4 regions of the Paenibacillus sp. P4_E11 genome follow, and region 3 is predicted to be linked to each of the others. Evidence: riboswitches for the same ligand, from Rfam matches in the RefSeq annotation. Region 3 holds a riboswitch; each other region holds the start of a gene.
What was found. Region 3 has a riboswitch for cyclic di-GMP ahead of AC1DWB_RS06060 (hypothetical protein). Riboswitches for the same ligand answer to the same signal wherever they lie in the genome.
Positions count from the first base shown of each region.

Region 1 (6,436 bases), on a different contig from region 3:
CGCCTGTGAAACCTGCTCCTACAACGGTAATTTTCCTACGTTTGATCGCCATTTGGATTGTGCCTCCTGGGTATTCTATTTGGGAATACGCTACAAAGCTTTGCTTCACTTTTTGGGGTAAAAACCCGGGGCCCCCGGAAAGTAATCGGAATACGCCCCAGCGCTTCGCTCCACTTTTTGGGGCAACTTACTCCATGTTTGCGATGATTTGGTTCGCGAACTCGGAGCATTTCACTTCAGTTGCGCCTTCCATCAGACGGGCGAAGTCATAAGTAACGGTTTTGTTGTTGATCGACTTCTCCATCCCTTTGTAGATCAGGTCAGCCGCTTCCTGCCAGCCCAAGTGCTCCAGCATCATAACGCCGGACAATGTTACGGAACCCGGGTTAACTACATCAAGACCGGCGTACTTAGGAGCCGTACCGTGAGTAGCTTCGAAGATAGCGTGGCCAGTCAGGTAGTTGATGTTCGCTCCAGGAGCGATCCCGATTCCGCCAACTTGTGCAGCCAAGGCATCAGACAAGTAGTCGCCGTTCAAGTTCAATGTCGCGATGACGTCGAAGTCGGTTGGACGAGTCAATACTTGTTGCAAGGCGATGTCGGCAATCGCGTCTTTCACGACGATTTTACCAGCAGCTTCTGCGGCTTTTTGAGCGGCGTTAGCAGCTTCAGTCCCTTTGTCAGCTTTGATGCGGTCGTATTCGTTCCAAGTGAACACTTTATCGCCGAATTCACGCTCAGCCAGCTCATAACCCCAGTTCTTGAACGCGCCTTCGGTGTACTTCATGATATTGCCTTTATGAACAAGCGTCAGGCTCTTGCGGCCATGCTTAATAGTGTACTCGATTGCAGCGCGAACTAAACGCTCGGAACCTTCCTTGGATACAGGCTTCACACCTAGACCGGAAGTTTCAGGGAAACGGATTTTGTTAACGCCCATTTCGTTCTTCAAGAATTCCAGCACTTTCTTCACTTCAGCAGAACCTTCTGCCCACTCGATACCCGCATAGATGTCCTCTGTGTTTTCACGGAAAATAACCATGTCAACCAACTCAGGACGCTTAACAGGGGAAGGAACGCCCTTGAAGTAACGAACAGGACGCAAGCAAGTGTACAAGTCCAGCTCTTGACGAAGCGCTACGTTCAGGGAGCGGATACCACCGCCGATAGGTGTAGTCAATGGACCTTTGATTGCCACGATATATTCGCGGATCGCAGTCAGTGTATCAGCTGGCAACCAGCTGTTGTATTGGTTGAATGCTTTCTCGCCGGCGAATACTTCGTACCAAGCGATTTTCTTCTCGCCTTTGTAGGCTTTCTCTACAGCTGCATCCAGAACGCGCTTGGAAGCTGCCCAGATGTCCGGGCCTGTTCCGTCGCCTTCGATAAAAGGAATGATCGGGTTGTTAGGAACCTGCAGCTTGCCGTTCTCAATCGTAATGCGTTCGCCTTCAGTCGGAAGCGAGAATTGTTCGAATTGTGCCATTGAATGAACCCTCCAATAATATGTGGTATGATCAGTTAAAAAAATTCGGGGCCCCCCGCAAAGTAACAGGCATAATCATCGAAGCAACACATCACTTTGTGGGGTTAACCGATTAGCGGTTCTCGATCGGAATGTATTTCTGGTTAACGGGTCCGGTATACTCAGCACGCGGGCGGATCAGACGGTTGTTCTCGTACTGCTCCAGAATGTGAGCGGTCCAACCGGATACACGGCTGATCGCGAAGATAGGCGTGAACAGGTCACGAGGAATTTCTAGCGACGTGTAAACGGAAGCGGAGTAGAAGTCTACGTTCGGCTTCAGCCCCTTCTGACCCGTTACCAGCTCTTCAATCTTGATCGACATGTCGTACCAGGTCATGTTGTTCGTAATCTTACCGAGCTCGTAGGACATCTTCTGCAGATGCTTGGCACGTGGATCGCCGTTTTTGTAAACCCGGTGTCCGAAGCCCATAATCTTCTCTTTGTTAGCAAGCTTCTCGTTGATGAAGGATTCCACCTTCTCCACGCCGCCCACTTGTTCAAGCATGGCCATAACGGCTTCGTTCGCACCGCCGTGTAAGGGACCCTTCAAAGCGCCAATTGCGGAAGTTACACCGGAGTAGATGTCAGACAATGTAGCGACAGTTACGCGAGCAGCGAATGTCGACGCGTTCAGCTCATGGTCAGCATGCAGCACTAGAGCCTTGTCCAACGCCTCGACAGCGATGGCTTCCGGTTCCTTGCCGCTCAGCATGTATAGGAAATTATAAGAGATGGAGACACCCGACTTAGGTGCAATCGGCTCTTTACCGTCCCGGATGCGCGCGAATGCGGCAATGACAGTAGGAAGCTGCGCTTGTAAGCGGATCGCCTTACGCAAGTTCGCTTCCGAGCTCATATCGTTCGCTTCATCGTCATACAGAGCCAGAGAAGAGATAGCTGTACGAAGTGCAGCCATAGAATTGGTATCCTTCGGATACAGCTTGATTTGTTGAATGACGGAATCCGCAATTGCAGCGTTACTGCTCAATTCGCTGCGCAACTGATCCAATTCTGACTTGGTAGGAAGCTTGCCGTACCATAGCAGATAGGCTACTTCTTCGAACGAAGCATTCTCTGCCAGATCATCGATGTCAATGCCGCGGTACGTCAGTACGCCATCAATGATCGAACTGATCGAAGAGGTAGTAGCTACGATGCCTTCAAGACCTTTAGTAGCAGTCATACGTTTATCGCTCCTTTGTGATAATATAGGGGCCAGATGTAAAGCTATAAATAGAACCGATAAGAACAGCGACAGGTGCTAAGAAATACTTATCAGTTACTATGATAAATGATTTGGGGCAAGAAGTGAAGAAAATGAGGCATAAAACTTCATTATCAGCACCATAAACATCTACTATCTCACGGTTTCGTCACATTGAATCACTTTAAATCAAATTGATTGCTATTGTGGGAATCTGTCCATTCCAGTATTCTCACCATGAATCACAAAAAATCATACTGAATCACTACATTTGTGGGTAAAATGTGGGAAAAGGTAATGCCGCGACTTTGGATGATGGTCGCGGCATTTTACTATGTTGGATACTGCCAATGTGATAAATTATTTTTATTCCTTCTACGCATTTACTCCTTTTCCCTGCCAAAATAGACTTGATCAATATGGTATCCATAAAAACTTAACATTTCAACTGCTACACTTACTGGTATATTCGTTGAGTCATTTTCATACTCATGAAGCATTTCTGGAGACATTTTTATGCCCTCTGCTGCTTCTTCTATTGATCGGCTCGAAGAAACTCTTGCTGCTCGCAGTGATATTTGTACCTCGCTTTGGACATTCCTCATTCCTACTTTCATTTTGCATCCATCTCCCCGAGTTTACTTCTCATGCTCGATATGTGTATAATCTTTCCATATAGTTAGGATGTGAGAGGTGATACATGACTCCCCCCATTGGGAGGAGCCGATTGCCTGAATGGTTTTATCTAACAGGTAAAAAGRAAGTCGACCTTGCACTATATTTGAAAGTTTCCGAAACCTTTATCTCACTTGTGTGTAGCAACAAGAAAGAACTATCCGTATACAATTTGAGAAAAACTGCACTCTTCTTCGGATGCTCCATGGATGAACTAGTGGACTGGGTCGATGAACTGAACTGAAGGGCACGGCAGAGAGCGAATAATAACGCTCCTCCCACGCCTATGAAGTTATCCCAGGGGTAAAGTCGTCGAGCTAAAACAAAACCTAATTTCCTAAATTAGGTTTTAGCGTTCCTTAGCACATTATGCCTTTCACCTCTCAGCAGCTGGCTGACCTGCGGTCCATTGACACCCGTTTAGCCCCTATAGCTTTGCGTAGCCGACTTTCGTCGGGTTTGCCATTATCGTCTCGCTATCGTGAGATGTTACATATGATGTAAGATAATGATAGGACAACCATTCCACTAAGGCAATAGCTAAATTGGCATTATTTTCTGACAATTCGCATAAGATAAAAGGCTCTGTTTTAGTCGGTGCCCAGGTGGCCCGGCTTTTTTCTCGTCCCAAAGTCATCAATGTCCCTGCATATCTCGTGCTGCCAGTCCACGTCGTTAGTCATTGAGGCCATAAGCGAGTAATTACAGAGAAGGGCTTGCGTCCAACAGTGGTTGACCAACCAGTCCAAGCAGAGCTCCAACTCCTTGCTCTGGACCGGATCTAGTCCGCCTGTCTTTTGAGCCACCCGCAGCTGCACAATCCGCTGAATAATCGGACTATCACTTACCACAGCGACCACCACCCTAAGCACGCCAGCGCCCCGAGCACCACGACGTACCAAGCGGCAAGGGTTTCCTTCTTCGGGTCTTGGACAGGCTCCTCCGTGGCGTGAACAGCTTTAATGCGGTTGTCCTGTGTGTAACGAATGCGGTAAACGGTTTGCTTCTGCATACTGACCATCAGCTCCTTTTCGGTTGATGATAAAGTGTATGCACAATCTATTGTGATATTGCTTGTCCGATTAGGATTTTCTTTCCCAAATTTGTTCGACGGTCCATCTCGACTCTACTCCCTGTGTCTCAGCCCAGGAATTGAGGGTATCTCTGATGTCGTAAGCCAGGTTTAGGAGTGGCACCGACTTATTACGGCTGAGGTTTGTGACAGTATTCCGGTTAATGCCCAGAGCTTCGGCCAGATCCATTTGTGAACGATCGAGTACGGCCAATATTGTCTTAATATTACAAACCATTATAATCACCTCACCAGAACAGTTCGACGTAACCACCTGTCGAATCCTTTGATGAAAGGTAGGAGCTTTTGCCGAATCTCCAGTTGCGACAAGACCCCGATTACTCGGGGCCGCTTACTTTTGTATTTTGAACCGGAGTTAGAATGGATTTGTAAGCTCGCGCTAGATGCACTCCGATCTCCGAACGCATGACCTCACGTGTCATGCCAAACCTATTTTGGTACCCCCGGCAGACGTATTGTGTATAAAATACATCGTCGTGTGTCTCGTCTGACAACACCTTTATATCATGCTGTTTTAGCTCTCGTCTAACACGGAACAGTTGAGCACTAACCTCGTCCATCACCTTAATAATAAATTGCTCCATGATCTGATGGAGCATGATTCTGGACCGCTTGAGGTCATCAAGGCTTTTTTGCAGCATGGTTAGTGTGTGAGGAAGTAGGACAAATTCCCGGATCAGTTTTAATTCGTCTATTGTTACCACGCTCGGGACCTTTTTGGCGCGATCCTGGTACTGCTCCTGATGCTCGGTCAGTTGTTTTCGCGTCAAGCTCATATGGCAGCACCCTTTCTAGTTGTTGGTATAGCGGCAAGGATGTTCGCAATAGTAAAGACACGAGGTGCACCGGACGTGATGCAAAACGCCCTCAGCTTACCATCCCTGACTGACTCGACCTTGATGCGACGCTGTGACAGCTTGCCGTTCTGATCCTGATAGATGATCTCCACGGTGCGACCTATGTACTTCTTCATGCGAACACCCCCAATTTATACGAACACTTATTCGTATTATAACGAGAACGCCCGTTCCTATCAAGGACAAAAAAGAGCAGAAGGGGTAGCCCTCCTGCTCTTTTGCGAGGTAACAATCACTTTTCATTTCCAATTATCGTAATGTATTTGGCCTCTATTTCAGGCAGTGTAACGGAACTATTTAACACAGACTTGTATGTCTTAAGACCTTTCACATCTCCCCAAAGGGTTATTATGTCGTTTTCTAAAATCCGATCTTCCCCTTGAGCTTTTCTAAAGTTCACATATACGGTATCCTGCCATCCATATTGCTCTTTCGTCACATTAATTCTCAATTCAACTTTATTGCCCGATTCGAGAGTTTGAATTACCTTACCTGTGTAAGTCACTGACTTTGATTTGAAACTTTCCGGATTTCTAGCTAAGTCGAGAAAAGGAATTGTTGCTGCAGCAGCTTTATATTCTTCTTGAGATTCAGCAGCAGGCTGGCTAGATTGCTCACTGGAAGCCGGCTCTGACTTAGGCTGGATTAATGCTCCAATGATCCCGAACAAGACGAATACGCCAATAACGGTAACAAAAAAGTTCCTAATGTACCTCGTCAGTTTTCGCGGTTTTTTCTTAACTTTTGTTGCCGGAAATGATGTGCTAAGTAACCACGTTCCACAGTTAACGCAATACTTCTGATGCTCCATGTTCTCGGTCTTACACGAAGGGCAAAGATAGCGTTCCTTTGAATCCGCTTCTTTCTGTATCTTTTCCATTTCTTTAATAAAATTGCGCTGGGTCCGATTAGACAAGTGATGCACCCCCATATGGGAAATAGTACCTACATGATTTTACCATCTTCAAGGGGTTATGTGTTTAAAATGTTTCAAAAAACAGAAAAGCCCCGCTAGCAGAAGCCAGCAGGGCAGCAGTCATTTGTTGTTAATCAGCACCAACAGCCGGTTAAGAACATCT
Region 1 is NZ_JBFUIX010000047.1:2,561-8,996, forward strand. It holds gene mdh (malate dehydrogenase) at 1-52, opposite strand, end outside; gene icd (NADP-dependent isocitrate dehydrogenase) at 188-1,486, opposite strand; gene citZ (citrate synthase) at 1,599-2,711, opposite strand; gene AC1DWB_RS18135 (helix-turn-helix domain-containing protein) at 3,116-3,349, opposite strand; cyclic di-GMP riboswitch class I at 3,790-3,881, opposite strand; gene AC1DWB_RS18140 (DUF7667 family protein) at 3,998-4,258, opposite strand; gene AC1DWB_RS18145 (hypothetical protein) at 4,252-4,419, opposite strand; gene AC1DWB_RS18150 (YhjD family protein) at 4,818-5,276, opposite strand; gene AC1DWB_RS18155 (hypothetical protein) at 5,273-5,473, opposite strand; gene AC1DWB_RS18160 (hypothetical protein) at 5,590-6,273, opposite strand; gene AC1DWB_RS18165 (glycoside hydrolase domain-containing protein) at 6,394-6,436, opposite strand, start outside.
Region 1: linked by a shared signal. The riboswitch ahead of AC1DWB_RS18135 (helix-turn-helix domain-containing protein) and the one ahead of AC1DWB_RS06060 (hypothetical protein) in region 3 are both predicted to bind cyclic di-GMP.

Region 2 (8,485 bases), on a different contig from region 3:
CTTATCTTCTGTCAAACGCCAAGTTTCCTTCGAACCGTCGAGAGCCAGACTCGTAATCGAGTAGCCCGTCGGTGAAACGGGATTGTCAGAGTTATTATAGAGCTCAATAAACTCAAACAAGTCCGGAGCCGGACCGGCCGGGTTCGTCACGAGCTCGGTAATGAGCAGATCCGGTACGTCCGTAGTACCCCCCGGCGAGGCTGGAATAGGTGGTACTTGCGATGGATCGACGGAACCCGGAGTTGGATCAACGTTGCCGAGATTCTGCATATTGATGGAACCGTCCTCAGGATATTTGAAGATGTCCGCTTTCCCATCCAGCGCTGCTCCCGGCGCTGCAGTATAGACATATTTAGCCTTAACCATGTCTCGGTTGTCTGCTTTATTCACTAGCGTAATGGTTCTGGTGTCGGTATTGATCATCCCGCCGTTTGAGTTAATCGACGTCATATTCGTATTGGCTGGAAGATTGTAGAAGGTTAAGAAGTCTGTATTCGTTAACAGACTATTTTGTGCCTGGGCATTGGAAGCAATATTACGAACCCACACAACGATCGATTGATAGGGCTGTACCACATTATTATCGCTAAACGTCCAGTCTTGCTTCCCTCCATTGGGAGCCACATTCGTCATCGCGTAATTCTGCATCGAAACAGGTACATTTGAATTATTATAAAGTTCTACAAATTCATATAAATCCGGTGCTGCACCTTTCGGATTCACGACCAATTCGGTAATGAGCAGGCTTGGAATCGAATCACTTGCACCTGCTGCCGTTACCCAACTTGTGTTCGGCGTCAACATCATGATAGCAAGAATAAATGCTATCCATTTCTGATAAAATCGTTTCATTGTGTGCCTCCTGATAGTCTGGTAGATCAATATACTATAACAATGAATGATTTGACCTGTGTTATGTAGGTATGAAGGTTTTATTAACGTACTCAAATCTCTTACATAAAAATAGCCCAAGCGGAAACCGCTTGGGCTGGCAAATTAATGTGACCTTTCAAATACTACTTCCTAACAACAACACATAGCATTCCACATGACTCGTATGCGGGAACATCCAAAATCGCCATTCATGCGACCTGTTTCACACAGATGGCCATGTGGATTGCTTTTCGATAGATGTTGAATCAGTGTCTAAAACAGAGTTGCGGTGTCCGGGCCAGAAAGTCCACTTGCCCAGGATCAGCGTAATGGCCGGTACGAGGAAAGAACGATTCTCAACATTTCAACTTTGATGTTTTTTCATGCGAAATCGACCGAACCAACCGAATAAATTCCATGCTTCCCTTCAGTGCCATAAGTACAGCCATTATCTTCAGCCAAGGGATTACATCCGGCTGAAAGATTGTTGCAATATGCCATACCGGCACAACTTGAGTCATACTCAACATCAGGACAATAAACAGACCTGCAAAATCCAGGACAATTCTTGATATAACTTTGATAGATATTTTAGTATGGCCAGAATTGTCAGGACTCCACGGCCCAAGACAGCGCTTCGCAGTTCGAGCGGTCGTGTATAATAACCATGCGCTGAGCATGAATATTAATCCATTTACGAGCAAGTATTTCTGCGAAATGCTTAGACCAGATCCTCCAATCGGTTGTTCATTCAGTAAGTTTATGACCCCGGAGGCGATGTGGGTAGTCGTAATGACGTGTGTTTTGGGCCAAGCAGCATCGATCGCGTCAAGTACGTTAGCGAACACGATAACTCCCAGTTTTTGTTCCGGAACAATATAAGTTTGGGCTTGGAAGCCTATCGAGCCACCCGGCTGACCGATAACCGGTAAACCGTTAATGTGATCTGTCATCCAACCCATGGCGTACGTTCCCGGAACAGGTTCGGTCTGCATAAGTCGTATGCTTTCCGAAGAGAGCACGGAATCATCTTCAAATCGGCCGCCGTTCATTTGGGCAATCAAGTATTGGCTCATGTCCTTCGCACTGGAATAGAGGTAACCCGCCGGCGAATCCCCTGCAATATAAACATAGGGGCCATGATAGGCAGCGTTGTACCCCAATATCCGACGGTAGGGCGTAGCCAGTCCGTTAACAGTTGCTTCATCGAGCGTCATAAAGCTGTTATGCATTGACAGAGGGCTGAAAATATGTTCCTTCACATAGTCGCCATAGGACTGGCCGGATACTTGTTGCACAATATAGCCAAGCAGTACATAATTTGCGTTCGAATACCTGTAGGGATGTTCGGTTTGATTGGTTTGCTTTAAAAACTTTTCCGCATAAGACAAGGCGTTTTTCTCTATAGCGTTTTGATATCGATCGTTGACACTTGCCAGCGTGTTGCTAAATGTTGAGATTTGGGTGAACCCGCTTGTTTGATTAAGTAACTGACGTACAGTAATGGACTCTGCACCGTTATACTTAGTGGGGATATAGCGCTGTATAGGTACATCTAAGTCAATTTTTCCTGCTTCGACAAGTTGCAGAACGGCCATAGCAGTAATCGACTTGCCGATCGAACCTATTCCGAAAGGGGTTTCAGGTGTTACAGGACGACCCGATGAATCAGCTTGACCGTATCCCTTAAGGTAAAGAATACGATCCCCCTGTACAATCCCGAGAGCCAGCCCCGGAAGACGTTGTCGTTTCATTTCACGAGCAATATACGCATCCACTTCGGAGAAAACTGAAGTTCCAGATCGCTCTTCTTGCATACTACCATCGCTTCGCGCTGAACCGAATAGGGGGAAGATGAACAGACCACACAAGATTATTACTATAAATCTCATTCTCATTTCCATCCCACCCATCCCTAGTTATCTTTCTGTTAATAATTTCAGGGAAATGTTGAATGTCAATTTCATCTTTATGAGTATCGTGTAGACCAACGAATCAAAGAAAACGGGCAATAGTATTGTTCAAGATCCAAATCAATCGATTCGATGAGCCATTTCTTGAGGTTCTCATTCCCTTGGATATAGTAGATTTCCAAAAACAGCTGCTCTTTAGATGTATAATAGTTATAGAAAGTTCCAACACCAAACACGACCCCATAGGCCGTGTTTGGCAGATTGGGTAGCCCGGCGGTCATCACTTGAACAGTGAGAAGATCCGTGGCTTTGCGTCACTGCCTTTCGACAGTTTGCCGCTTTCTTCCTGTCACTCACACCAATATGGTTTCCCGCCCACCCTTACGGCCCGCCCCCATATCCTTTAACACGCGCCGCGCCGCACGTCTTCCGCTTGCCGCCGCAGCATCTGCCAAATTTTCTCCATGGGTGGCCCAATCTCCCGCCACGTAAAACCCTGCAATTTCGGGTACGGCTGGACCTGGAAATCGATCTTCCCTGCCTAAGTGCATATAGTCGTAGGCTGCAACTATGTTGGGGAGGTACTGCCTAGCAACGACTTCCTTCTGCCAGCCCGGTTGGATCAAGTCCAATATTTGTTCGAGGAGTCGTTCGTCAGCTGTTGGATCCGTTCCACCAGTACCATTATATTTAACAATGTGTACCACCGAAGTGCCATCTTCACTTAATCGAATAAATTTCGATTGATTCACGAAGTATATGGGTTGATCAACACCCAAAACGGAAAATCGATTTGGTACTGGAAGCCGCTTCAAAGAAAGAGTCAAACTTGCCGCCTGAATGACACGAGCCTGTTCTTTCCAACGTAAAACAGAATTGCAACCCGCATCTCCTAAGAGCTGGGAGGTTACTACGGGTGGGGTGGCGGAAATCACATGCGTGATGTCCATCTCTTGGCCGTCAGCAAACTTTATTTTACGAACGGCTCCATCATGCTCGATTTCCGTAACGTTTGTTCCTGTCATCATGGAGACGCCTGCCCGAACTGCTTTTTCGTAAAGCTGATCAACTAAGGTTTGCCAGCCATCCTGCACATAGACAATGCTATTCTTTTTCATCGCGCGTGCCATAGAACGTATGACGGGGCCAGCCAATTGGTGATCTGGGGCTTGTGAGTACGTTTGTAACCTGAATAATGCGTAAAATATATGACGAACCATCGGATCGCGAAGTTCTTGTTCAATCCAACTCCGCAGACTGATAGCCGGCACTGAATCGGCATCGATTTTTCCAAGTTTGGTAAAAAACTTTAACAACTCCATCTTACCTGACCAGCTTATGTTTCGAGAGATAATAAATTTAAGCATAGGGGTTACCTTATTGTTCCATAGAACCGATACGTTTACCGAAGGAGATCCCCCTTCCATTCTTATACCTAAATCTTGAAAGATTTCATCCACTGCCCCTCCCCTGACTATTGCATGATTGCCAAGATCGAAGATAGCCCCGTTTTTCTTGACAGATATTGCCCGACCACCAAGTTGGCTGGCCTTCTCGAAAAGGACAACGGACTTACCTGCTTGGGCCAACTCAATCGATGCCACCAAACCCGCAATGCCTCCACCAATGATTGCCACATCAAACTGTTTCATCCAACATACCTTCCTTCGCTCGGCATAATCACCGATAGATCAATTCGAAGCCCAGCGCCTCACGCAGGACGAAAACCGCCCGCTCTGTCGGCGTCAGCCTCTCCAACAGAACAAGCATGGCGTAAGACAGTAGATCACGGCGGACGACCGTCGTCTCGAGCGTATCCGCCTCCGGCGTCCGAATCGGCTCGGGGAGCCACGGACCGACGTACACTTCCCTCCTCCTCCGGGCCGACTTCTGCAGATCGAGGCAGCGATTAGTTACCATTTTGCACAAATACGCCTTCGGCTCCTCCAAACGTTCGGGATGAACGTCATACGCCTTAAAAAACACGTCCTGCACCACATCTTCCGCGTCTGCCGCAGAGCCTGTCAACTGATAAGCCAGCGTGAACAGCAGTGCTCTAAATTGATCGTATAGTTTCTCCATTCGCCGTATCACCTTTTCCGGGCCGTTCGAAATATTGCAATCTTGGTCTCGTTCGAAGCTGACTGGCTAAATCCCATGCCAGTTTCTTGATTTTCCACCCAAGCTTCCCCGTTATGATAATATCAAGTCCCCATTTGCGTGCCCACATCAATCCGCGATTTTCCCCCAGGCCGATGGCAAAGGCATCCATCAAAGATTTGTGAACCGGCGCGGAACGGCCCTCCAGATCGGCAATCACGATTTTCCCCAGTTGGAGCGCCTGAAATCCGCCTTCCTTGCACGTCATCTGATCCGCCTTGCCAGTCGTCGGATCGACGATTCTCGCACAGTCGCCAATGCTGTATACACCCGGCATCCCTTGGACGCGATAACATTCATCCACCAGTACCCGGCCATCAGAAGTAAGCGGCAAGCCCATACCGCGAAGGACCGGATTCGGAATCAGACCTAACGTCCATACACATAGGCCAATCGCCATTGCTGAGCGTCACCGCTCCTGCTTCCTCCCGCATCGCCTTACGATTGTGAAGCACTGTCACACCACATTCGCTGAGCGTCTGATCCAACTTCCGTCCAACTTTCTCAGGCCCTTCCGGGAACAGCCGCCCCTGTGCATTCAGCAAATAGACGGAGGTATCGGACGAATTCAGCCCTAGCGCCGATGCTTCCTTCCGAATGGCTAGCGCCAGCTCGGCGGACGTCTCCATACCGCTGATGCCTGCTCCCGCAACCGCGATTGTCATCAGTCGCTTTCGTTCCTCAGGGTTCGTCTCGCCGGCAGACTTCCACAGATTGGCACGCCAGCGCTCCCGGATGTCTGCCGCGGTTTGCGGGTCGGTCAAGGCGACGCCGCCCTGATCGGGATCCGGTCGCCGAACGATGCTGCCGACCGCCACGACTAAAAGGTCATAACGAATTCGGGCATCATTTCCTTGCGCATCCTCATATCGAATCTGTTTCCCTCCACTATCCACGGACGTAACCGTACCTCGCACGAATTCGACTCCATCTGAACAATAATGCGTCCAGGGAACCATAATCTCTTCCCCGCCCGCGGCCGGCCGGAATAACATCACTTTTCGCACGCCGGCCGTTCGCGATGCCCCGGGTCGTTGCTTGTATTGCTTTGAGCGCTGCAAGCCCTGCATGGCCGCCTCCGATGATTATGCATGTCAAGTCGTTCATCATTCCTCAGCTCCTTTTACGTTTTGCACATATAACAATGTAAGGCTCTGATTTGTGACATCGGAAACGAATGAATGAGAAACCTTGCATGGGTCGTTTTAATCACATGACCAGCACCATGGTCGGGTCAGCCGGTGCGGCGGGAGCGGGCAAGAGTTATCCCAGCGAGGATCATGCTAGTCAGCCCCAACACTATGGCAAAGATGGCCCCGACTCGCCCGTCACCGGTGCCGGGACCACCAGGGAATATGGTCACATGCACCCCAGCGTAGGCTATGACGATCAGCCCCACCACCATGGCCAAGATGGCCCCACGTCGCCCGCTGCCGGTGCCGAAACTTCCGGCGGAGCGGGCCAGAGACAGTCCAGCGAGGATCGCGCTGATCAGCCCCACCACCGCGTCCATCGTGGCCCAGAGTCGCCCGGGGGTTAATCCGTATCCGACATTACCGTTGGTCACTTCAGCAGAGGCAATAGTTGGAACAAGCAGAAATGCACAAAGTATTATGAATGAAACTACCTTCATTTTCATTTGTTATTTACTCCTCTTTGTTGTTTTTGAAAACTGAATATATATCAGCTTATAATAATGTTCTTTCCATCATTTGCTTGGAGGCTCGAAGAGTTCGATAGGATTACCTGCTGGGTCATCTAGTAAGATCTGCTTACCGCCAAATCCTGTGACAATATCATTGCGGAAGCGTAGGCCTGCTTTACGCAGGGTCTCGACAAAGCCGCCCAGGTCATCGACCTCGATTTGAATCCGATTCCAGCCGCCGGGTTCCGGTTTTCGCCCATCCGGCATGGCTTGAGCGGCTCCGCCTGGACCATTTTTGGCATTCACAAGAAGATTCAAGTCACCTCGCTGCAAAACGGCAAAACCGGGTGCGGGATGTGCTTTGACAATGAAGTCAAGATGCTGTGTGTAGAATGCGATTGTCGCATCTACATCGTCGACAATGTAACGTACTCTGATAGGGGCCATTCTTTCTCCTCCTAGATTCTGTTTTTGGTCAATATCTTGGAATATAAATAAAGAAAACAAGGATACCGGACATTCCGTATAGAACAATTACACTGATTCGAAACCAATGAGTTCTATTCTCATAATCATGCGCAACCAGATGCAGCGATGCTCCAGACGCGATAAGGAATAGAAAGACCAGTAGATAATCGGATAGATTAGGGTGGCATCTTTTCCTCTCCATCCATGTTGAAGATTGTGATCAAACCTCAATTCAACCGCTTTGCTCCGTAGATTCTTGCTTTTTTTCTTTTTTGAAGGCATCGGTCTTCCGTATGAGGGACACAGTTCCAAAAAACAACATCAGAGCGAGTACCGGATGAAGAGCAGATAAATATCCAATTCCAGACGGTAATTTGGTGCTGACCGCTATCAAAATGATGATGCCGAACAAACCCGCACTACGCATTCGAAGAGAAAGCGGCAGCCGAGCGATAAAAGAAATCACGAGTATCAGGATCGAAACAATGATCAGCAATCTGGCAAAGCCTGTATGGCTGGCCCATTGGGCCGAATTCCAAAACAGTGCGAGACCGGCAAGAAACACCTGGATCAAAATGCAAATCGCAAATATCCTTACCATTGCCTTAAACACCAAACGCGCTCCAACCACGAGCGGTGAAAGATTGGTTATTTCCGCCGCGCGATCCCCAATTTCAGGTTCACTGCGGTTTACGAATAGGTTGCTCATCTTTGAATCCTCGCTTTCGTTTAATATGAACTAGCGCTAGTTTAAACAATAAATGTCGAGAACTTATGCAGATCTTCCTCTTTTTGTGTGGATTTCTTCAAGAACATGTTAAATCACGGTATAATTTTGGGTAAGTGGTGTATTCTCGCACTGGAAGCAGACTAAACTGGAAAGATGTGATTGGAATGGAACCGAAATTGTTGCTTGTGGAGGACGAACCGGGCATGCTTGAGGAGATGCACACCTATCTGCAACGTGAAGGGTTTCGGGTATTGACCGCCTGTACCGGCAAGGAAGCGCTCACGATTGCCCGGTCTGAACGGCCTGATCTCGTCGTGCTTGATTGGATGCTCCCTGGGAAAAGCGGCATCGACGTATGCCGCGAAATCAGGCAAACCTCGAATTGCGGTATTATTATGGTCACGGCCCGATCGGATGAATCGGATAAAATCGTCGGTCTGGAAATCGGCGCGGACGATTATTTGACGAAGCCGTTCAGCTTGCGCGAGCTCGCTTCGCGCATCCGAGCTTTACTTCGCCGCTTGCGCGGACCTGATGACAGGTCGATGTTGTTGGAAAGAGACAACCTGATCATTTCCGAGGCCAAATGTCAGGTATTCAAGGACGACCAGGAGATCCAGCTGACCCCGACGGAATTCAAAATTTTGTACACGTTGGCTGCGCGTCCCGGAATCGTTTTCAGCCGCCTGCAATTAT
Region 2 is NZ_JBFUIX010000112.1:2,439-10,923, reverse strand. It holds partial or broken gene AC1DWB_RS27555 (lamin tail domain-containing metallophosphoesterase family protein) at 1-852, opposite strand, end outside; gene AC1DWB_RS27550 (serine hydrolase domain-containing protein) at 1,230-2,777, opposite strand; cyclic di-GMP riboswitch class I at 3,048-3,133, opposite strand; gene AC1DWB_RS27545 (phytoene desaturase family protein) at 3,140-4,438, opposite strand; partial or broken gene AC1DWB_RS27540 (sigma factor) at 4,482-4,868, opposite strand; gene AC1DWB_RS27535 (FAD-dependent oxidoreductase) at 4,843-5,346, opposite strand; gene AC1DWB_RS27530 (FAD-dependent oxidoreductase) at 5,264-6,016, opposite strand; gene AC1DWB_RS27525 (DUF6223 family protein) at 6,181-6,585, opposite strand; gene AC1DWB_RS27520 (VOC family protein) at 6,655-7,038, opposite strand; gene AC1DWB_RS27515 (DUF6220 domain-containing protein) at 7,292-7,768, opposite strand; gene AC1DWB_RS27510 (response regulator) at 7,954-8,485, shown strand, end outside.
Region 2: linked by a shared signal. The riboswitch ahead of AC1DWB_RS27550 (serine hydrolase domain-containing protein) and the one ahead of AC1DWB_RS06060 (hypothetical protein) in region 3 are both predicted to bind cyclic di-GMP.

Region 3 (8,485 bases):
ACAAATCAATATACCCTCCCGAATCAATAAACATTCCTATGGCACTGTAACAGATATCAAGTTTCATTACAAATAATTAATAATTCCAGCAAGTCCGACGAAATGAAATCGAGTGAGGTGCAGGAATTATTATGTCATCCTATTATAGGAATTACCTATTAATATTAAAGCTTCTATATATTAGACGTATAACTGGACTGGGATCATAATGAAACCAACAAGTAAAGAATTAGATCATTTAATCAAGGGAGCTGCTATTATGGAAAAGAAAGCAAGTGTGGATCAAGGAACAACGAGCATCAACATAAGTCAGGTATGGAACTCGAGGCTTTATGACAATCAGCTGGGCTTCGTCTCGGAGTACGGCAAGGGAGTCGTGAACTGGCTTGATCCCCAGTCCGGCATGAGGGTACTTGATCTGGGCTGCGGTACCGGTGATCTGACTGCTCTGATCGCCTCATCAGGCGCGGAAGTAGAAGGCATGGATGCATCGGCGGAGATGATTGCTGAGGCTAGGGCCAAGTACCCTGGCTTGCCATTCGAGGTCGCCGATGCACAAGACTTCCGCACATCACCGTCCTATGACGCCGTCTTCTCGAATGCGGCGCTGCACTGGATGAAGCGCCCGGCGGATGTGATCCGCGGCGTCTGGGATGCGCTGCGGCCCGGCGGCCGCTTCGTCGGCGAGTTCGGCGCGAAGGGCAACGTAGCGCACATTGCCACGGCGCTGGAACGGGCCGTCACGAGGCGCGGTATAGATGCCATAGCCTGCAATCCTTGGTATTTCCCGACCGCAGGGCAATATGCCACACTGCTGGAAGATCAGGGCTTCACGGTCGATCGTCTCGTGACTTTCCAACGTCCGACGGCATTGAATGACCGCGAACATGGGCTTCTCCATTGGATCGGGATGTTCGGTGGAGCCTTCACATCAGGGTTGACGAACGAACAGCTGGAGACGGTTTATCAGGAGATCGAACAGGAAGTTAGGCCAGCATTGTATGGAGAACAGGGCTGGATGGCGGACTATGTGAGACTGCGATTCGAGGCCAGGAAGCCGAAGTGACAACATGAATAACAAATAGTCCGATATGCCTATTAAACAAGGGCGGGAATCTATGATACTATAGTCTCTGGTTGGTAGTACATTAGCATGATTTGGCAAACCCGATCGAAAGACGGGGACGCAAAGCTACGGGTCTTCAGCGCAAGCTATGACAGCCGGGTTGCCCTCTAGCGGATCTTATGAACGCTGTCATATGGGCAGCGTTCTTTTAATTGTTTAGCAATGCGACAACATCAGTGTCAGGGGGTGCTAATTAATGGAAGAAGTGAAGCAGTTGAAGACCGATTTGCATCGATTAACTGTCGAATTGATTGGAAATTGCGCTTACAGCTCGATGATTTCTTCGAATATTGAATTCAAGACCCCGATTTACTGTACGAAGTTCACTGGCAAGATGAATCCGACTTGCGTCGATGTTTCAACTTGTCTCGCTTGTCAGGAATACAAAAATGGCTTGGCCCGATAACGAGCGAGAGTTGTGGAATACGCACCTTACATAATAGAAGCCCGGACTCCATTGTCCGGGCTTCTTATTCGTCTTCTTAGATTGTTAGCACAAGTACATCATTACTTGTTGACAGGCACGGCATCCTGGAAGTATACCTCTAGCGTTATACCACGTTCGGAAATTTCTTTGGCGATGTCAATCCCAACATAGCGGATGTGCCAGGGCTCGTAGTTGTAACCGGTAATACTCTCTTCCGCCGCAAGCAGTAACCAGAAGTGACAGGCCGAGTAAGGCTCGACAGCCGATGATTTACGAGTAAACAAGTGCGGGGCCTCCCATTACTCGGATGATGCAAGCATTATATCATGATTCGTAGGAGGCTTGATAACCGTACGATCCGCATCTTGTGCCGCGAATTCGGGATATGTAATATTTGATTCCAATTGTGTTAAGGTAGCATTATGTTAGCAATTGGTCGTATGATGAGAGAATGATTCACAATTAGGAGGTAATACATATGAGCATCGTCCGAATGCCGACTTGTTATTACCGACAGCATGATGCAGATTTCAGTCTCCAGATTCCTGCAGGAGGGTTTGGCGGCTGGGCCAAGACAGATTATGAATTCGATCTGAACCGTTCGGCAATCGTTGTGATGCACGCTGGTGCGTTCGGGACACCCGAAGAGTCTTCAGGCAGATACCGCTCTGTTGAATACTTGACATGATCGAATGAAATTGCCGCGATGGTGTTCCCCACTCTGCTGCAAGCGGTGCGGAAGGCAGGGATGAAGGTGTTCCATGTTCTCTTCCCAGGAGACTATTACCAGCAGCTTCCCGGCTACAGCCGCGCCATCTCAAACAACTGTTGAAAAGAGGGGCACCGAGCCGGATTCTTACCTCAGACGGATTCAGAAATTCAAGAGTGAACATGTGTTCCCTGGAATTCATCGGCAATATGACATCGATCATCACGTATATCGGCTTTGCCATTGATGGGTGTCTGTTGTCCTCTCCTGGTGGAATGCTGGACATGTCCAGACGAGGACTTGCCTGCTCCGCGATTAGAGAAGCCGTTACGGCCATTGAGACGAAAGAGTCGGCACCCTATGAAGGGGCGAAGGCCATTGCACTTTGGCGGATATCGATCCTATTCGGCTTCATCTATGAACTGGACGACTTCATAACCGCGATCCGAAGCGACTAACGAGATTTCTACATGAATGTGATTGAAGATTGGCTAGCTAGCCAGGAAGGGGACGACATGCAAAGGAAGACAAGTACAACCATCAGGTGGATACCAGCCGTCCTTATTATGGCTGTTATCTTTTATTTCTCCTCCCAGCCTTACCATCAGCAAGACCTCAGACCGAAGCTTCATAAGTTGCTTCCTGAGCAAATGATCTCCGAACAGTTCTCCAATATTGAGTTTAACTATGCCGGTGAGACCGTCAGCATAAATCGCCTTGGGGTACCCGGGTTTGTGGAGTTTTTTATTCGCAAGGGGGCGCACCTATTCATATACTTCTGTCTGGGAGGGACTGTGGCATTTGCACTAGGGCATATGAAACGGCGGGGACTGCTGTTTCTGTACAGCCTGCTGATTTGCTTCTTGTATGCGGGATCAGACGAGTTTCATCAGAGCCTTACCGGGGACCGTACGCCCTTATTGATAGATGTGGCGGTTGATACGCTCGGGGCCGCAATTGGAATCGGGTGTATGTTGCTCCTGTTGTTGTTACATGGGAAGATAGTCAAGAAGTAGAGACTGGTCGATTCATTGTTGATTGAAGCAAAAACAGCCGTTCCAAGTGAAGGACCCCCGTTGTTCAACCCAATAGGTAATTTAGGTTACGGCTTGATCCAGGTCTTCTACCCTGTTATATAGCGAACGTTCGGCATAAGAATCTCTAAGCTTAAGTTGCTTAATGAGTTCCACAAATGCCTCAGATGAAAGAGTGATCTACGGATAGCGTTGGGTTGATGTCGGGTTTATGGTTATTTTCGGATCACTCTTCCTCCTCCCCGAGATTATACAGCGGTTTAGGGATATCAAGTGACAATAAATAATATCTGTCCGAGAAACAGGCGGGGTTAGTCCCTGGCTGTTCTTTTTTCTTTGACAAGAATACTTATATATGTAAAAGGCATGCGTCTCAGTCATGTGGAATTTTATTGCCCTGCTTCATAATTTAGGGCCTCCTTTATTATTTCCACTAACCCCCAATACCTCTCAAAAGCCTATAGTGGTACGATTACACTGGTGATGATTATGTTTATTTCCCCTATGCTACTCGAAACAGCCAAAAACCCATTTACACATCCAGACTTTATATTCGAACCGAAAATCGATGGACATCGGCTGCTGCTCACCCGCCAGGACGGGAACTCGCGGTTGTATACTCGCCATAATAATGATTGTACTCTTCAATACCCAGAACTTTACGATCTAGCAGAGGACGACATCTTACTTGACGGAGAGGTCGCTTGCGTCGATCAGTCTACCGGCGTGATTGACTTTGAATCCGTGATGGAGCGATTCCAGGCGCGCAAGGCTGACAAGGTGCTCCGGCTATCGGCCACGCTGCCGGCCAACTACATTGTGTTCGACATCCTTCGGTACCGAGGGTGGGACGTGCGCGGTTGGTCGCTCATGGAACGAAAGGAGCTCCTTGCCAGCATCGACTTCGGGAACCCGCGGATCAGTGTCGTACCTTACATAGAGCGGGAAGGCGAGCAGTTGTTTAATGAGATGGTGGCACGGCAAATGGAAGGGATAGTGGGCAAGCGGAAGAAGTCGGTTTACTCGGTCGGACAGCGGAGCCCCAATTGGCAGAAGATCATCAACTGGTCCTATGCGGAAGTGACGATCAGTGGTTGGAAGAAAGCAGAGTTCGGCTGGTTAGCATCGGTTCAGAGGGATGGCCGGAATCGCCCCGCTGGGATAATTGAGCTTGGAGTTGCGCCGGCGCAGAAGCAGGCATTCTTCCAGGTGATCAAGCCATATATCACGGGGGAGGATCGCGATCACGTCTACGTGGAGCCGAGGATTCGGGCTAAGGTGAAAGTGAGAAATTGGACCAAAAAAGGACTCTTGAGGAGTCCTGTGTTTGTAGAGTTCATTGTTTAGGCATACTCCATTTGTTTCGGCTGTTGGGCTTTTATTTTTTTAAACGGAAGCCCGGTTTTGGCAAGGGACCAGCCGAATTCAACTCATCACTGGCGAATCAATGGATAAATAGAGGAGAACAGTCCCTTGGCAATGACCTCATGTCCTTGATCATTTGGATGTACCGCTGCGAAACCGCGTAAAGCATCTTCTGCATGCCCACCGCGGTATCCGTATATTAAACTGTGCTCGTTACCGGAAAACCACCGATCCACCCGGGCAACCAGACAACAATTTGTTTTCGCGGAGGCAGTAATTAGTTGATTCATAGTGCGAATGGCATCCACAGCAATTACGCTGTTTGGGAATGGATTGTATTGGGTGCAGCAGATGATGTGTTTCACTCCCATAATACGGACCAATCCAAGTATTATATCAAGTCTTCTTTTAAACCGGTTCATCATCTCTAGAATTGGTGTAGCGGGTTCTCGGAGCGAGGACAAGGCAAAATGAATCAGATCATTGCCGCCGATCCATACTGTAACCACTTTAGCACAACTAAGGCGCGAAGGATCTGCATAGATCTCTTCTGCAAGGTCAGCACTAGTCCAACTGGGTTGGGCAATCACGAATCGTTTTGCCTGAATTCCCTTTAATTTTAGCATCGAGGTAACTCTAGATGGATATGCTTTACAGCTAGAACTTGCTTGCTGACCAAAAGTGATCGAATCGCCTAAAGCTATATAACTAATCATACTCTCCCGCCTTATTACTCTTTTGTCTTTAATTTATGTATGGAAAGGATGATTTTCTTGTGTGATAGCCCCTTTACAAGGTGTGGTTATCGGTAGGTTACCAAGGGAATTTGTTGCACTGACAGGACACAATAGTTGTCATACTGGTAGGTAGTCTTCTTTCGTTAACCAATAGCACAACATTAAGATTAAAAGTGACATCACGGGTACCATTTTCGAACTGGGCGAATATCCTGCTTCTAATATTATATTAATGGAGGATTTCGAAGTGATACCAATGTATCCATATTACGGTTATGAGACACGCTGCCGGCAAGTGCCAATCACATTTCCATCGCAGCATCAGGACGTGCAGCCTGGTTTGGAGTATCTAATGAACCCGACTCCAATATCCGACAATCCCGAATACAAGGGAAGTGGCAAATTGGCAGGGAAAATCGCCATCATTACCGGAGGCGACAGCGGCATCGGACGCGCCGTCGCAATCGGCTTTGCCAAAGAAGGAGCGGATATGGCGATAGTCTATTTGTATGAGCGCAAGGACGCCGAGGCGACCAAACAGATGGTGAAGCGCTACGGGCGCCGTTGTCTACTGATCGAAGGCGATTTGCGCAAGCCCTCTTTTTCCACGGAAGTGGTCAGAAGGACGTTGGAATGCTATGGAAAGCTTGACGTGCTTATATTGAACCAAGGCGTCCAGTTCCCTCAGCAGAGCATATTGGACATTTCCGACGAACAGCTCGAGAATACGTACCGGACCAACATTTTTCCGCATTTCTACATGACGAGGGCAGCACTCCCTTACCTGAAGCCGGGCAGTTCTATTGTATCAACAGCATCAGTAACCGCTTATGCAGGCGCTCCTTTGCTTGTTGATTATTCCTCGACAAAAGGCGCGGTGGTATCGTTTACCCGTTCGCTGTCGCTCCAATTGGTCGACAAGAGAATCAGGGTCAACGCTGTAGCTCCAGGTCCGATTTGGACCCCTCTCATCGTATCCAGCTATTCGGCCGAATATGTTAAAACATTCGGTTTGGAAACGCCTATGAAACGCGCCGGACAGCCGTTCGAACTTGCGCCGACCTACATTTATTTGGCGTCCGACGATTCCTCCTACGTGACGGGACAGGTGCTACACGTCAACGGCGGCGTCATGACAGAAACATGAACTGAAAATTGATTTGCAATTTATAACAAAATCCGAAGTAAACCCCGATCCTAAATAACACGCGAAACTTTGGGAATGAAATAACAGCCCCTGTGATTGCAAGGGCTGTTATTTCATGATTTATGAATGCGCTGTTTACTTAGCTATGGGCACAGCTTCTATTACTGCGATTTCCGTACTTGGAGTAATGCAAGACTTTGAACGAATGGATGAATGGGATCCAACTGTACCGCCGAAGTTCAGCTGTGAAAGCTGTGGTGGTGAGATGTACCCGGAATACTACAAGGAGCCACTTGCCGGGTTTTTCTTAGTGGTATCATTTTGTGTCGTATAAAAATATGGCCGGTTCAAGGAACCGACCACAGTGAAAGAGGTACTTATCATGGGATAGTCCAAAGCGAGAAGTCAATGTATTGGAATTAGCGTCCTAAGAGCCGCATTAGATGAATACACCGCGCAATATTATGACTAACAAAATAAAGAGCACAAGGATGATCCCGATGCTAGAAAATCCTCCGCAAGAAAATCCAACCCCACCTATTCCTCCAACGCCACCGTCAAATCCCATTTGTCTTCCCCTCCTTTTAATAAAGATAAGGTAAGATATGAGGGGGGGACCGATTGTGTATGGGCGAACGGTACCCTTCAAATGCACAATTGTGACAAATACACTGGAATGACAATGTCACCCGATCGTTTTTTTACAAATGCAAGAACCGCTGGACAGCTCCAGCGGTTCTTGAAATCGTCTGCTATCTCGACTTCCACTTAATAATTTTTGCCATCATTCAATGATACGGAATTAGATGAATACACCGCGTAATATAATGACTAACAAAATAAAGAGTACAAGAATGATCCCGATGCTAGAAAATCCTCCGCAAGAAAATCCCATATTAAATCTCCTCCTCTTATCAAGATAATCCAATGTATGAGGGAAGAAAGCGATGCGGTAAGGGCAAATGGTACCCGGTAAATGCGCAAATATGGCAAATATATCGGAATGATAAATGTCACTCAACCGCAGCTCAAGGCTCAAGTCAACTGACCGAGCAGACGCTTTTGTTTTGACCTAAATTTTAGGTAAAATGGGCGCAATGTACAGAAGTTTATTCTAGTCCATGTTTGTCCCTTCCAATTCGCTATAGCATGAATAATATAATCTATAACCTCAAATATACGAAAAAGGTGACCTAAAGGATGTCCACGATTATATGTGCTACGATAATACTAACGAACGTCAGTGGAACGGTAGTTTTCGGGGACGTAAAGCAGATCGCGCCTCAGTCATCCAGCACAACCACCAGCGGCGCAGACGGCGGTGATTCCACGCAATCCAACACGAAAGCCAGCGCTAGCGCCTCCAATACAAAAGAAAAGAAGAAAAAATCAAGCCCCCCTCAACGTAAACGTTCCGCTAATAGGAGATAACGGCAATCACCATGTACGGGTGGACGATCGGTTTCCCGGTGCTTCAAGACGGGATTTTTTTGGTTGCACATAATCATGACACCAATGATAGGTAGTGTAGCCATAAAGAGAACATCATGGACTCAGATTGTAACGACATTGGTTTGCAGTAGGCAAGTTTATTTTGAAGTGCTTCTATTTTGCTCAATATGAATTGGCCAAGCTATTCGGCAAGGACGATCAATGGATTCACTTACATTTGTCGGTGCTATTGCTGGTGGCTTTCCACTGACACGAACAGTTGCCCTATCGATAACGTCAAGGCAAAAAAAATTTATTCAAAGAGCATTCGAATATATTACGGTCGACCCGATACCGTTAGGAAAGCGGAAAGTCAACGCAAGGATCACCGACTTAGTTGCCTCTGTCAGCTCTCTCATGTATAGCTGGTTCCGTCCCACTTATAATAGGCAAGCCTATCCCGATCAATCTCGATCCCGATTCCTGTTCCTTCTGGAATGGTAATTGCT
Region 3 is NZ_JBFUIX010000009.1:53,743-62,227, reverse strand. It holds gene AC1DWB_RS06065 (class I SAM-dependent methyltransferase) at 260-1,066, shown strand; cyclic di-GMP riboswitch class I at 1,151-1,234, shown strand; gene AC1DWB_RS06060 (hypothetical protein) at 1,323-1,532, shown strand; gene AC1DWB_RS06055 (hypothetical protein) at 1,634-1,837, opposite strand; gene AC1DWB_RS06050 (hypothetical protein) at 2,032-2,241, shown strand; gene AC1DWB_RS06045 (hypothetical protein) at 2,472-2,720, shown strand; gene AC1DWB_RS06040 (VanZ family protein) at 2,733-3,278, shown strand; gene AC1DWB_RS06035 (ATP-dependent DNA ligase) at 3,786-4,643, shown strand; gene AC1DWB_RS06030 (SGNH/GDSL hydrolase family protein) at 4,730-5,377, opposite strand; gene AC1DWB_RS06025 (SDR family oxidoreductase) at 5,646-6,545, shown strand; gene AC1DWB_RS06020 (sporulation protein YjcZ) at 6,985-7,113, opposite strand; gene AC1DWB_RS06015 (sporulation protein YjcZ) at 7,348-7,440, opposite strand; gene AC1DWB_RS06010 (mandelate racemase/muconate lactonizing enzyme family protein) at 8,392-8,485, opposite strand, start outside.

Region 4 (8,485 bases), on a different contig from region 3:
CGAGATTAGCCACGTTTACCTGCCGCTCCAAATGGTTGGAGACAATCGCATATGCCAAAAAAGCGGCAAGAAGAATGGGGATGCATAGAGCAACAATCCCGAAGCCCAGCAACCTCCTGAAATACATTCCTCTTGCGAGAAATGATTGGATGGCATCTCTTATCGCACGCATGCTTCTCCTCCATATTCGTTACGTTAATGATTTCCTTTATTATAGCGACCATAAAAGCGCTTTGCATACTTATTCTTTAGAGCCTCAGCAACTCCGCTTTGCATATCATCGGGTGCTCGTCCAAAAAACCTTCGGTTCACTGCGTCCTTCTAGGAAGTTCCAATCATGCCCTCCGTGATCCACGCTATCCCTTTTCATAAACTCCTCGTTTCTTTGCCCTTCCTCCATATTCGGTATAAACTACTGACTTGGAGTTGACGATGAATAATTATTAAGGCGATGCATGAATAGAGCGCGATCATGATAGTATGGGGGTATTCATCCGAATGATAAAGTGTACGGCTTGCTCGAAAATGACGGAACTCCAGAAGCAACACTGTTCTCATTGTGGGGAAATCCTGGCGTACACCATTTCCGAGAAATTTGATATTCTCGCTGCCTCTGTTGAAAAGGCGCTGAAGAAAGAATTGGAACTTCGAAGGACTACTCGGGAATAACAAGGACTATTCTGGAAATAAAGAACGTCTCGAAGCCATTGTGAAAATGGTTTGCGAGACGTTTTTTTTAGTAAGTTCCGGGGTCCCCGCAAAGTAATAGGAATACTCTTCGAAGGTCCCACGTCACTTTGTGGGGCTAGAGTCCGGGACCCCCGTAAAGTAATAGGAATACTCTTGGAAGGTCCCGCGACACTGTGTGGGGATTTACTTGGCGGCGACTTGCTCCAAATCCTTGACACCTTGGTGGATCAGATTGAACAGATCCTCCAGATGCTCGACCTCGATGCAAGAGAATGCAACACGCAGGTCGGTCGTACCCAAGGCGATCGTGCCGATCCCGTATTGGTTCAGCAAGTGAACGCGGAGCGTCTCGGCGTCAACGGTGGTCAGCTTCAGACACATGAAGTAGCCGGAGTTGAACGGGTAGTAGGTCCAAGCGCCTTCGAATTTGCCACTGTCGAGCAGCTGCTTCACTTTATTGGCGCGGCCTTTCATAATGTCGAACTTCTCTTGCTTCTGCGCTTCGAAGTCCGGTGATTGCAACGCATGCAGGACGAACGTCTGCGAGGGGTGCGGGCCACTCGAGATCGTGGCACGAATAATGCCAGTCGTCTTCTGCTCTAGCGCGTTCAAGAGCGCCTCACTCTCGGAAGCGTATGTGATGAAACCGACGCGGAAGCCCCACACGTATTCTTCCTTCGTAGCACCGTCCACCTTGACTGGCAAAATACGCGGGTGCAGGTTGGCCAGTTGGCCGAACAGCGATTCTGTGACGGAATCTTCGAAGAACAAGCTGAAGTAGGCGTCATCAGTGACGGCAACGATGTTGATGCCGGCTTCGGCACCGGCGAGCAAGGCGGCGACGATTTCTTTGCCTTCCGCCGGAGTCGGCGTATAGCCAGTCGGGTTGTTCGGGAAGTTCAGTACGACTATCGCTTTGCCTTTATTGCGTTGGGCCAGAATGGCTTCGCGCAGGGCATCGGAATTGAATTTATTCTGCTCATTATAGAGAGGGAAGTTGACGATCTCAGCTCCACGGCGAACGCCGAAGGTCAGCTCGTAATTTTCCCAGTTCTTGTCGGGGAATATAACCGCATCGCCCGCATCGGCGAATAGATCGGCAATGATGCTCAGTCCATGTGTCAGCGCGTTCGTGACAACCGGGTTCCCGAAGCCTTTGCCTTGAACGGAAGGGTTCTCGGTAATCATCTTGCTGCGCCAAGCTTTGCGAAGCTCTGGCTTGCCCGCAGGCGGGGCGTACTCGTATAGATCTTTGGGCGAATAAGCGCTAAGTGTATCTTGAATGGATTTCAGGTGCATCGGCTGACCGTTCTCGAGGGCAATCCCGATTGTCGCGTTATAGGTTTTAGCCTTAACCTTAGCTTCGGCCGATTGGCTCAAGATGCCTTCTTTGGGGAAATAAATCGCTTTGCCTAGTCCTGATAGCATGTCGAATACATGTGTGTTCTCTCTCTGAATCGTTTCATTAAGCTGCTTCACCATTGGGTTCATTTGAATCAAGTCATCCTTCCAATCGTATAGTTCGACTTTATGTCGCTATTATATCACTTGTGAGGAGGAGCGTCACCACCGAGTGCACTTCATGTATAGAAGTCTGAAAACTTACCGATACAAGCAATTAGAGAACAAACAGGAATTTCTTTCCGTGCCCGTGTAATGTACAATAGAGAAAAGTTGGATTATGACAGAGGAGATTAGAGGCTGTCGATACATAGCGCACACATGAGTGGAAATGGAAAAAGAGGATCCCGGCGAGTTGGCTTGAACCTCCATACCGCTAGACCCCTTAGCCGATCCAAGGAGGTTCAAACAAGATGTTAGAACTTACGGGGCCCCCGCAAAGTACTAGGAATTCACGACAGAGCATTGTCTTCACTTTGCGGGGTATACTTAGGGGTCCTTTTTCACTTGGAACGGCCGTCATAGCCTCAATCGACTATGAATCGACAGCCTCGATTATGTCCTTTTTGTCCGAAGGGAGCATGCGATTATGAATCCGAAACTTAGAGCGGCGGGTATTATGCTCCGGCAAGGCCGTTCGGCTAATGATCGAGCGGGAGAGCGAGAAGTGCTCGTGCAATGCGATGAGGACGAATCGTTCTATCGGTTCGCCGGAGGCACTGTAGAGTACGGAGAAACCGCATCCGAGGCCATAATCCGTGAGTTTATGGAGGAATATGACCTTGAGGTCGTAGTGGGGCCTTTGCTGGTCGTGAACGAACATTTTTTCCAATATTATGGCAAGGAGCACCATCAGGTTACGTTGATTCACAGGTGCGAGCTGCTGGTTACGAACGATATTCCCGAACCGTTGTGGCACAAGGAGCATTCCTCGGTTAAGTTGGTGTGGCGCTCTCTATCTCAGTTGAAGAAACGGCCGGTCTATCCGGAAGGCATCTTCGCTATGCTGGAGCAGGAAATTCCGGCGATCACGCACTTGGTGACGGGCCGGGGGTATAAGTCTTGAGCTGAGGCGATGGGCTGGAGGGCTGAAGGGCTGAAGGGCTGAACGGCCAATAAGGGAACTGAGTTCCCTGTTGGCCTTTTTGTTGTACGCGAATATTGCGAGAATAGCAAATTAGTGGAGAAAATTTCCGCTATTGCTGAGAAGATCGTTTTTTTACCTGAAATAACGGATGAATTTTCCTTTATTTTTATTTTTGCCTTCGCTTTTGGGATTTAATATAAAAATAACGGATGAATTTTCCACTATTTGAGTTCATGAATCGTCTTCTATCTGGACCCCATATCGCTGCACATTCCTCGATTTGATGAGAAGTTAGACAGCAGTAGGCTAGGTTTTGCTACGATGTGCGGGGCAGTAGCGGGCCATCAGCTCGGCGGTTTCCGCATCCATCGGCTTGTCCCGCTGAAGCAGCTCATTGCGGATATGTTCATTTTTCGCTTCAGGCAGGTTCTGACCGAACTTGAACTTGGCCGATAGGTGCTCGGGGGTGATCCGCACAACGGCCACACCTTTTACCCGTGATGCGTAAGCAGGAATGTTTGGATCAATTGGGTCATATCCGCCCTCTGGCTGAAGCTTCTCCATCAGAGCAGATAGGGCTTCCGCTTTTTCCGCCAAATCCACCACAACCGCCGCTTTCCCCCGAATCAGAACGGATTTGAAATAAGCTGTCGCCGGGCAAGCGAATACAGGGTCCGAGTAGTAAGATGGGATTATTGCATATTCCTTGGCCACACTGAAGCTGACACGCAGATCTTCCCCGAGCGCCTCCATTTTAAGCCCGATTTTGCTGCCGTATACATAAATATTGCCATTGGTATAGGCGAAATTTAGTGGCACCAAGTACGGATACTCCCCATTGTGCAAGCCCAACACCCCGAAGCTCATTTCTTGCAGGAACGACTCCGTCTCCTCGATGGATGCCATATCAAATTCTTCTCTTCTTACGACGATCACCCTCTCCTTGTTTGTCTTATCTTATAAAGTGGATTGACAAATAAAAAGCACCAATTATGATGGATTTGAATGGACCACTTTTTGCGGCGGATAAGTTAGGGGAGGATTGAATGGAATTTCATATCCCATTTGAATTGAATTTGGAGACACACCGCTACAAGCAGACGGCGCTGTACTATGCACTACGGGAAGCGATCTCAAGCGGGCGATTGGAGTATGGAACCCGATTGCCGTCCAGCCGTGATCTCGGTCGTCAATATGTGTTGTCTAGAGGCGTTGTCAATCAAGTGTACGAGCGGCTCGCCGCTGAAGGCTATGTGGAGGCGGAGCCGGGGAGCGGGACGTATATTCGGTTCCGGCAAGCAGCCGCTGATGGGGAAGTCGGGGATCCTATGCACATTCGACTGTCAGACTGGGGGAGCCGCCTTGGCCAACTATCTCAGCCATCGCGAAGAGAGGGGCGGGCGGGTGATACTGGGTTGAGGCAAGAAGAACAGGGTGGCAGTCCGTTGGAGCATGTGCGAGAGCTCCACAGCGGGGACATAGTGTTCGATTTCGGCCAGGTTGAGCCTGTGCCGTTCCCCGCGCCTGAATGGCGCCGTCTTCTGTACGCGGAAGTCCGCGAGAAGACGGAAACGCCGGGCGCGACCGCCCCCACGCAAGGCTATTTGCCTCTGCGCGAGGCAATTGCCCGCCACTTGAAGCGGGCGCGGGGCATTACGGTGACGGCGGACGCGATCGTCATCGTCAATGGGTCCATGCAAGCGCTGGCGCTGACCGCGCAGCTGCTGCTGGACGCTGGCGAGCCGGCCGTGATCGAGAATCCCGGTTACACCGGGATTGTCTCGGCCGTCCGCGCCGCCGGCGGCGTGCCTGTCCCTGGCCAATTGGACGGCCAGGGGCTGGTGATCGAGCCGTGGGATGCCCGGCTCGCGTTCGTGACGCCCAGTCGGCAATTCCCGACTGGGACGGTGCTCAGCCTGCCTCGTCGGCAGGCGCTGCTGCAGTGGGCCGCCGAGCGCGGCGCTGTCATCGTCGAAGACGACTATGACAGCGAGTTCCGCCACCATGGGCGGCCGATTGAACCGCTAAAGGTGCTCGACCGCGCCGGGCGCGTCGTCTATGTCGGCACCTTCTCGCGAACGATGCAAGCGCAGCTGCGTATCGGCTACGCCGTATTGCCGAAACGGCTCCTGGAGCCGTTTGTTCGGGCGCTGCGGCTATATGAGCCGTACCCCGCATCCCTTCTGGAGCAGCGGGCGTTAGCGCAATTCATGGGGAGTGGCGGCTACGAGCGTCATATGCGCCGCATGGGCCGAGTGTATAGTCGCCGATTCGAGCTGTTCCGGCGGCTGCTCGATCGTGAGTTGGGCACACTGTTCGAAGTCGTGCCCTCCGATGCCGGTCTGCATGTGTTCGCCCGCTGGCGCGGTGACGAGGCCAGCTACGAACGATACCAGACACATTGTAAGCAGGCGGGAGTTGTATGGGGAGATGGAAGGAGTTACTTTTACGAAAATGCATATGCTAGCGCGTGTTTCATATTCTCCCACTTATCGGAAGAGCGAATTGAGGAGGGAGTGGAACGGATGCGTGTGGCGGCTATTGTATATCGGCAAGCGGAAGCACATCTTGGAAAGTAATGAATTGTCTACTTCAAGCACAAAACGGTGCCGTCCCTGTACAGGATGGCACCGTTTTGTGCTTGTTCGATGGCATTTGTGCTTCTGATTGTACTTATGTTACTGCTCGTCTTTAAAGGCAGTGCCGAGCGAGCTGTAACATGAAATATGAGGCTGTCGATTAACTGTGGACAAGGGAAGTGGAGAGTGAAAAAGAGGACCCTGGCGAGTTTTGGCTTGAACCTCCCACCGCTGAATCTCTTATACAATCAAGGAGGTTCAAACAAGATGTTTGAAACCCGGGCCCCCCACAAAGTACTCGGAAATACTACAGAGCTTAGCTTCACTTTGTGGGGATGACTAAGGGTCCTTTTTCACTCGGAACGGCCGTCTTAGCCTCTATCAACAGTTAATCGACAGCCTCAATATCCGCACACCGCCCGCCTTACTTATCATGCAAAGTACCGAGTGATTCGCCCATCTTGACTTTAGAACCGACCTGCAAGTCGGCTCGAGGGGTCAAGATTCCGGTCTCGGTCAACAAGACGACCGTCGAGCCGAATTCGAAGTACGCAAGGTCGCCGCCTCGTTCGAGCCGATCAGGCAGCGCTTCCGAGTAGCGGATGCTGCTCACATTCATCGCACCGACCTTCACGACCGCGATCTCTCCGTGCTCATGCTCGATGTAGGTGATCAGTCGCTCGTTGCGGCTCAGCACGCGTCTCATCTGCGTTAAGCCAAAATCATTGACAGGATACACCTTGCCCGGCACATGTTCTTTTTCCAATATAAGGCCCGAGACAGGAGCATGGATCCGGTGATAGTCGGTCGGGCTCAAGTAGAGGACATAATAGAATCCGTTCTTGTAGTTCACCATACGAGGCGACTGGTTGAGCAGCTCCTCAATCGTATAATCCTGCCCTTTCACGTTCAGGAGTTGACCGGACTCGATCCGTCCGATACCGGTAATCAAGGCATCGACCGGACTGACCAGGGAGTCGACTGCTTCATGAATCGGCCGTAAGCCTGGCTTCAGCCTCCGCGTGAAAAATTCATTCAGCGAACGATACTCACTCACCGCCTTCTCTGCATCATCCAGTCGAATACCATACAGCTTGGCGAAACGGGGGATTAGCAGACGGCTCACGCTCGATTGGGCGAATGCACCGGTAATGCTGGAAATCCATTTTCGGGAGGATAGCTCGGTTAACAATCGGAAAAAGGCTTGATTCATCATTTTCGCTGGGAGTCACCTGTTTCTTCGTATCAGTAAGTTCATCAGCCTTATATTGACACAGAAGCCGCTCTAAATCAATAAGCACCCTAACAAAAAACGACCCATTCTGGGTCGTACTACCTGTTTGTTTCTACAGGTCATTTTCCACTTTTGCCCACCCTTCATCTGGAACAGGCAATCGCTTCTTCAAGTATTCTTTACAAGTAAGGCAAGTTGTAGCATTAACGCTGATTGGTGTTGAGTTTCCTGAAAACTTGATGCATTGAATGGGTGTCTTGTCATCGGGGTCGAGGGCGATTTCAACGCAGAATCGGCAGTTGGCTACGAGCTCTCTCGTAACCGACAATGTCAGATGTTTGATCCGGTTCAATTCATCCATCGAGAAGGCTCCCTTGCGCTCAGGCATCATTGAAAAGAACAGCCGCTACCGGTGGCAGCGACTGACTCGAATGAGCAGCCCGGCTATCATAGAACCTGAAGTCTGTACCAGACGTCCGGCTCGGAAGACCCGTGGATTTGCGTCCCCGCCTTTCGGACGGGTTTGCCTTTTATCAATATTTACGAAACATCAGGAATATAGTACCATATGGAATGAGAACTTGTCACTAATTGTAAAAAAGGACGAATAAGGAGCTGTTAGTATGCCATTGGTCGATATGCCCTTAGCACAACTACGGGAGTACAAGCCTAGCTTGACGAAAGAAAAGGACTTCGATGCGTTCTGGGAACAGGAATTGGCGAAGTCGAGCGCGATCCCATTAAATGCCCAGCTCACTCGGATCGATTATCCGGTCGCATCGGTTGACGGATACGATATTGTGTATGATGGTGCAGACGGAACGAAGGTGCATGGCTGGTATGTCGTGCCTAAGGAAGCGCTTGCAAAACGGCCGATGCCGGTTATCGTACGTTACCACGGCTATAGCGGGAGTCGCAGCCGAGTCTATGAATTGCTGCAATGGTCAGCTATGGGTTATGCTTCGCTGACTGTGGATACTCGCGGTCAATCCGGTCTCACGCCGGACCGTGCTTCCTACAGTGCCGGAAGTGTAGGCGGGCATATGACGAAAGGGATTCTGGACCCGAATGAATATTACTTCAAGCAAGCTTACTTGGATTGCGTACGTGCGATTGATTTCGTATGTTCGCGTGAAGAGATCGACGCTTCCCGGATTGCGGTATGCGGGAACAGCCAGGGCGGCGGATTGACGTTAGCCGTAGCGGGGCTTGATTCTCGTCCGAAGGTAGCTATGCCGGTGTTCCCTTACTTGTGTAATTTTCAAAGATCGGTCGCCCACCACGGAGCCGGGCCTTACAGAGAAATTATCGACTGGTTCCGCCGTTACGACCCCGAGCATGAGAAGGAAGAGCAAGTGTACCGCACACTCAGCTATTTCGATGGGATGAACCTCGCTACTCGGATTAAGGCGAAGACACTGATGGCGATTACGCTGCAGGACTTGATTTGTCCGCCTTCTACTTGTTTTGCCGCCTATAACCATCTGTTAACTG
Region 4 is NZ_JBFUIX010000016.1:38,545-47,029, reverse strand. It holds gene AC1DWB_RS09115 (helix-turn-helix domain-containing protein) at 1-172, opposite strand, end outside; gene AC1DWB_RS09110 (aminotransferase class I/II-fold pyridoxal phosphate-dependent enzyme) at 874-2,181, opposite strand; gene AC1DWB_RS09105 (NUDIX hydrolase) at 2,678-3,157, shown strand; gene AC1DWB_RS09100 (pyridoxamine 5'-phosphate oxidase family protein) at 3,485-4,111, opposite strand; gene pdxR (MocR-like pyridoxine biosynthesis transcription factor PdxR) at 4,225-5,757, shown strand; gene asd (archaetidylserine decarboxylase) at 6,182-6,970, opposite strand; gene AC1DWB_RS09085 (hypothetical protein) at 7,104-7,352, opposite strand; cyclic di-GMP riboswitch class I at 7,423-7,529, opposite strand; gene AC1DWB_RS09080 (acetylxylan esterase) at 7,615-8,485, shown strand, end outside.
Region 4: linked by a shared signal. The riboswitch ahead of AC1DWB_RS09085 (hypothetical protein) and the one ahead of AC1DWB_RS06060 (hypothetical protein) in region 3 are both predicted to bind cyclic di-GMP.